Prochlorococcus marinus str. GP2: one gene and its partner. The protein of the gene in region 2 interacts with the protein of the main gene of each other region in a pairwise test. Links are inferred from orthologs where the notes say so. Each region holds a gene or a part of one and is shown on either strand. Other genes may lie near its edges. The genes, in order: rpe and eno.

Region 1 (3,182 bases), on a different replicon or contig from region 2:
AAATAGAAGAGAACAATTAATTAATGAATTTAATTTGAATAACTTTGTAGATAATTATGGTTATCAACTTTCAGGAGGAGAGAGGAGGAGGTGTGAAATTGCAAGGGCTCTAACAGTAGGCAGAAAAGGACCTAGATATTTGTTATTAGACGAACCTTTTGCTGGGATAGATCCTCTAGCTGTTAATGATCTAAAGAAACTAATTCTAAAATTAAGTAGTGATGGGGTGGGGATTCTCATTACAGACCATAATGTGAGGGAAACCCTTCTAATTACTAACAAATCATATGTATTAAGTGAAGGAAAAATTTTAGCTAACGGTTCATCAAGCGAATTGGCTGATAATCCAATAGTCAAGAAGTATTATCTAGGAGATAATTTCAAACTTTGAAATGCTTTTTTAAAATAAATTAAAACTTTATTATTAAAGATTTACTCATACGAGAATGATTTTAATTATTATTTAGTTGTCATTGAATATTAAAACTTGAGAAATTTCAAGAAATGATACTAGATAATTTTTTTAAAAATTTTATATATGAACCGGTTTCAGTTTTAGGTCTTTTAGTTTTTTATTTTTTATTAATTAACTTACCAATATCTTTGGGTGCGGTTTTTAAAAAAAAATCTTCTGCTGCTGTAAGACTCATTACGATTTTAGTGAACTTATTAATAACATTACAATTACTTTTTAGGTGGTCAATTTCTGGGCATTTTCCTATTAGCAATTTGTATGAATCTCTTTATTTCCTTACTTGGGGTATCACATTAGGTCAACTATTGGTTGAAAGAGAATACCAAGCTCCAATAATTCCCTCAATTGCTATACCTATTGAGTTACTGACTGTGGCTTTTGCTTGTTTTGTTCTACCTGAGGATTTGAAAATATCATCCAATTTAGTTCCAGCTTTAAGGTCTAGTTGGTTAGTAATGCATGTTAGCGTCGTAATGCTTAGTTATGCAGCATTAATAATAGGTTCTTTACTTTCAATGTCCGTTTTGTTTATCAATAAAAATAAGCCACTTCAAATCAGAAGTAGTTCTACAGGTATAGGAGGATTTAAACTTTTAAATAGCCATCCCTTAAATGATTTAGTTGAACCTATTGAATTTTCTCATTCAGAAACATTAGATACATTAAGTTACCGTTCTATATTGGTGGGTTTTGTTCTTTTGACTCTCGGTTTAATTTCAGGTGCAGTTTGGGCTAATGAGGCCTGGGGCACATGGTGGAGTTGGGATCCAAAAGAAACATGGGCATTTATCTCATGGTTGTTTTATGCTGCTTATCTGCACATGAGAATAAGCAAGGGTTGGCAAGGACGCAAACCAGCATTATTAGCATCTACAGGCTTTTTAGTTGTTTTAGTATGTTATTTAGGAGTTAATTTTTTAGGAATAGGTTTGCATAGTTATGGATGGATATTTGGGTAATTTCTCAATCATTCAGAATATTTATTGAGGTTCTGAAAGAACATTCCCTTTTTGTGCTTCTTGTGCAACTTTTCTCAAGTCATCACATCCTTCTTTTAATGTTGGGTAAGCAAACATTCCGCTACCTGCAATAAAACAATTAGCACCAGCATCGGCACATTGTGAAATAGTCCAATTTGCTTTTATCCCCCCATCAACTTCAATGTCGACATCTAAGTTTTTTTCGATAATAAAGTTTCTTATTTCTTTTATTTTATTAAGCATTGTTGGTATATAAGCTTGTCCTCCAAAGCCTGGATTAACTGTCATAACTAAAACATGATCAACCATATCCATTATGTTTTTAATCATTTCAAAAGGAGTATGAGGATTCAATGCAACAGAAGGAGATCCACCTAAATCTCTTATTCTTCCAAGAACTCTATGTAAATGAATATTTGCTTCAGCATGAGCTATTACTACTCCTGGATCACCATTTGCCCCTTTTGTAGCGTTTACATAAGATTCAAGCATTGTTTCACAGTTGTACTGGCTTACCATTAATTGAGTTTCAAAAGGGACATTGCAATATTTCCTGCATGCAGCAATCATTTCAGGACCAAATGTAAGATTTGGTACGAAATTTCCATCCATTACATCAAATTGAATTCTATCTACCCCAGCTTCCTCGAGCTCTTTCACACATGCCCCCATATTTGCCCAATCTGCCGGTAAAACTGAAGGAATTATTTGAATTGGTCTATTTGCACCAGTTAATTTTGCTTGATTTGACTCAGTCATTTAATTTTTAAAATATTTAATAAAGATACTATATTTAGTTGTTTATTCCTAATTTCAAGTCACGGCCTGATAAAGTAACAGCTGTAAAGAGTTAAAAAAAGCTTATTAGCATAATAATTCTCATAAAAAATTGCATTTTATATGAGATCATACTCAAAACCTTTTAGAAAATCCTCAAAATTTAATTGTGAATCAAACTTTAATTCAAGAAATTCTCGAAGTTGTCGAGCAAGCAGCTATTGCCTCAGCAAAACTAACAGGACTTGGTCAAAAAGATGAAGCTGATGCAGCAGCTGTCGAAGCAATGAGATTGCGAATGGGCAAAATTGAAATGAAAGGGAAAATTGTTATTGGAGAAGGTGAAAGAGATGAAGCACCCATGCTTTATATAGGTGAAGAGGTTGGTAGTGGAAGTGGCCCAGGGGTTGACTTTGCAGTAGATCCTTGTGAAGGAACTAATCTTTGTGCGAATAATCAAAGAGGTTCTATGGCGGTTTTAGCTGCCTCTGATACAGGTGGTCTTTTCAATGCTCCTGACTTTTACATGAACAAATTAGCAGCTCCTCCTGCGGCCAAAGGTAAAGTTGATATTAGAAATTCAGCTACTGAAAACTTGAAGATACTTAGTGATTGCTTGGGCCTTTCTATTGATGAGCTTACTGTAGTTGTAATGGATAGAACTAGACATAAAGATTTAATTAAAGAGATTCGAGGATGTGGTGCAAAAGTACAGCCGATTTCTGATGGTGATGTTCAAGCTGCGATTGCATGCGGTTTTGCAGGAACTGGAACACATTGCTTGATGGGTATAGGTGCAGCTCCAGAGGGTGTTATTTCAGCTGCTGCAATGAGAGCTCTCGGCGGACACTTTCAAGGACAACTAGTTTATGATCCCGCAATCGCTCAAACTTCTGAATGGGCTGATTACACAAAAGAAGGAAATATAAAACGTCTTAATGAAATGGGCA
Region 2 (3,244 bases):
TTTGATTTTTCTTCTTCAACTAAAGTCTCTATGTTTGATTCAAAATTAGATTGATTATTTATCTCAATTACATTTTTGTAATTAATAGAATCTTTTGGTGGATTAATATTTGGGAAAAACTTTAATTCTTCCTCTAATTTTTCCATTGAAAGATTGCCTTCCTCAAAAACATAATTTCCAATTCTTAAATCCCTTCCAAGAGCAATTAGTAAATGAGGTATTTCTATTAATCTTGATCCCCATTGAATTTTAATCTGATTTGCATTATCTAATAAAATTTCTAAATCTTCTCCGATAGTAAAAATATCTGATTCATTTGTTGGTGTTTCTTCTAAAAAATCTTCTGTTATATCTAAAACTATATCTTGGTCGATTGATAATTTTTCAATAAAAGCAAAAAATTCACTTGATGAGAACAATGTATGAATTATGTGTTCAATATTAAATTCGCTATGATCCCATTTTTTTGCGGTTTCTTCTCCCAATAAAAGGAGATTCCAACTGATATCGCTAAAAAGTTCAGGACTGGATGTAAGTGTTTCTCTCATATAACTATAAAAAATATAGTTGATTATTAATTAATATTCTAAATAGAATCTGCATTAATAATCATCCAATAATTTTCAAATTGTAAGATGAATTTAAAAAATAAGTGTTTGGCAGGGGTTGCGAAGACTTTGGAATTAAAAAAAGCTTTTCTTATATCTAGTTGTTCTGAAATTTTAAAAATTATATTTGGTTAAAATATATATTTCAGATATTAGCCAAATAGTTCAGCTATTAATAGGATTTAAATAGTAATAATTAAATTGTGAAAGAAACTATTGATTTTCTTATAGATACCATTGAAGCGAGGCAAGTCCTTGATTCAAGAGGTAATCCCACTGTAGAGGCGGAAGTATTTTTGGAATGTGGTGCAATTGGTAGAGCAATTGTTCCCAGCGGAGCTAGCACTGGTGCTCATGAGGCACATGAATTAAGAGATGGTGGTTCAAAATATATGGGAAAAGGTGTTTTGAATGCTGTTAATAAAATTCATGAAACAATCTCCCCTGCTTTATGTGGTTTGTCAGCTTTAGATCAAACTGCAGTAGATAAATTAATGATTGAAATTGATGGAACTCCTAATAAGTCTAACCTTGGAGCAAATTCAATCCTTGCAGTGAGTCTTGCAACTGCAAGAGCATCAGCAAATGCTTTAGACATTCCCCTATATAGATATCTTGGAGATCCATTATCCAATCTTCTTCCAGTTCCATTGATGAATGTAATAAATGGTGGAGCTCATGCACCAAATAGTCTTGATTTCCAGGAATTTATGCTCGTACCTCATGGAGTTGATAATTTCAGTGAATCATTAAGAATGGGCACTGAAATTTTTCACTCATTAAAAGCACTTCTTGATCAAAAAGGCTTATCTACTGCTGTAGGCGATGAGGGTGGATTTGCACCTAATTTGTCATCGAGCGAAGAAGCAGGGGACTTATTATTAGAAGCAATTCAAAAAGCAGGATTTACGCCAGGGGAACAGGTATCTTTAGCATTAGATGTAGCTAGTACTGAATTTTATAGTGATGGTATTTATAGATATGAAGGAAAAAGTTTAAATAGTTCTGAAATGATTTCATATCTTTCAAAATTAGTTTCTAATTATCCAATAGTTTCAATAGAGGACGGTTTAGCAGAGGATGATTGGGAGGGTTGGGCAGAATTACATAAAGAACTAGGAAATAAAGTTCAGCTTGTAGGTGATGATTTATTCGTTACTAATACAGAAAGGTTAAGGAAAGGCATTATCGAAAAATCTGCCAATTCAATCCTCATAAAGGTAAATCAAATTGGAACATTAACTGAAACTTTGGAGGCTATTGAATTAGCTAAAATGTCAGGTTTTACAAGTGTTATTAGTCATAGAAGTGGTGAGACTGAAGATACAACTATTGCTGATTTATCTGTCGCTACAAGATCGGGTCAGATCAAGACCGGCTCTTTGAGTAGAAGTGAAAGGATTGCAAAATATAATAGGCTTTTAAAAATTGAGGAGGAATTGGGAAATCAAGCAAGATTCGCTGGAGTTTTAGGTTTAGGTCCAAAAAATATGTAGTTTTTTAGCGCTTAAGTTTTTCTAACCGGGAGCCTTTTCTCATACTTAATTGACATTTTATCCAATCAATACTGATTGGTAGTGCAAAAAAAAGTGGCAATAATGCAAAATTATTTTGTTTATTGGTTACAAGTAAAGCAGATGCAATTGATAAGCTACCTATAAGAATTGAATGGCCTAAAGTTTTTTGAGCAGTGAACATTTTTTTGAATTGCCTATCAGACTCTCCCATTCTTATTTGCAGTTGTAAATCTCCCTGCTCTAATCTTTCTAAACTTTCATCTATTCTTTTTGGAATACCAACAGCTTTCGATCCTAGTTCACCTACTTGCCTTCCAAATTGGTTAATTAAATCGTTGGGAGTTTGATTATTTGAAGTCATAAGTTCTATTAAATAAGGCTTGGTAACTGATACAAGGTTAAACCCTGGGTCAAGCATTCTACCAACTCCTTCAAAAGTTGATAAGGCTCTCATCACGAAGATTAAATCTACTGGAAGTTGAAATGGTGTTTCATAAACAAGTTCGTATAAATCTCCAGATAATTTTTCAATAATATTTGGACTAAATGGTGGGGTTAAAGCTTCTTTAAGCATTAATCTGACTAATCTTCTGACTGGTCCTACATCAATATCTTTTGAAATTAGCCCAGCTTGTTGTAATTGACTAACAAGCGATGAGGCGTCTCTTAAAGCAGCAGACTTAACCATCCCCCCTAATCTTGTTTGAAGATTATTTGAGATATTACCCATCATTCCGAAATCATAAAAAATCAATTTACCTTTATTTGAAACTGCTAGATTTCCTGGATGAGGGTCTGCATGAAAGAAACCGTAATTTACTAATTGCTTTAAATAGCTGATAGCGCCAATTTCTGCAATTTTAGGTAAATCAATTTCTTGTGATTGTAACTTTTCTAAATCGCTTATTTTTGTTCCTTCCAGATAACTCAAACAAAGCACTTTTTCACTGCTCATATCCCAAATTACTTCAGGAACTTCAACATTTTCATCATCAAGAAATTGCTGCCTAAATCTCGCTGCATATTGTGCTTCACAATTAAAATCAAGTTCCTTCATGAGTACTTTTCTACACTCTTTGGCAATATCAACCCAGTTTCTACCTCGACTCCAATTCTCAT

What was found.
Region 1: the proteins of eno (region 2) and rpe interact in binary tests that used the Escherichia coli proteins (3 or more experiments, as listed by UniProt). The link is inferred for Prochlorococcus marinus str. GP2 from one-to-one orthologs.

Annotation. Positions count from the first base shown.
Region 1 is NZ_JNAH01000004.1:94,261-97,442, forward strand. What follows is about bases 336-3,180. They hold rpe (ribulose-phosphate 3-epimerase), read right to left. Parts: upstream 2,215-3,180; coding sequence 1,456-2,214; downstream 336-1,455. Other genes in these bases: lptB (LPS export ABC transporter ATP-binding protein), read left to right, coding at 336-391; ccsB (c-type cytochrome biogenesis protein CcsB), read left to right, coding at 505-1,434; glpX (class II fructose-bisphosphatase), read left to right, coding at 2,402-3,180. Also shown: more of lptB, read left to right, coding at 1-335; more of glpX, read left to right, coding at 3,181-3,182. UniProt on the Escherichia coli protein: Catalyzes the reversible epimerization of D-ribulose 5-phosphate to D-xylulose 5-phosphate.
Region 2 is NZ_JNAH01000003.1:187,812-191,055, forward strand. The notes cover bases 51-2,957. They hold eno (phosphopyruvate hydratase), read left to right. Parts: upstream 51-811; coding sequence 812-2,104; downstream 2,105-2,957. Other genes in these bases: EU91_RS06625 (ATP-dependent Clp protease ATP-binding subunit), read right to left, coding at 51-548; EU91_RS06615 (ABC1 kinase family protein), read right to left, coding at 2,109-2,957. Also shown: more of EU91_RS06625, read right to left, coding at 1-50; more of EU91_RS06615, read right to left, coding at 2,958-3,244. UniProt on the Escherichia coli protein: Catalyzes the reversible conversion of 2-phosphoglycerate (2-PG) into phosphoenolpyruvate (PEP). It is essential for the degradation of carbohydrates via glycolysis.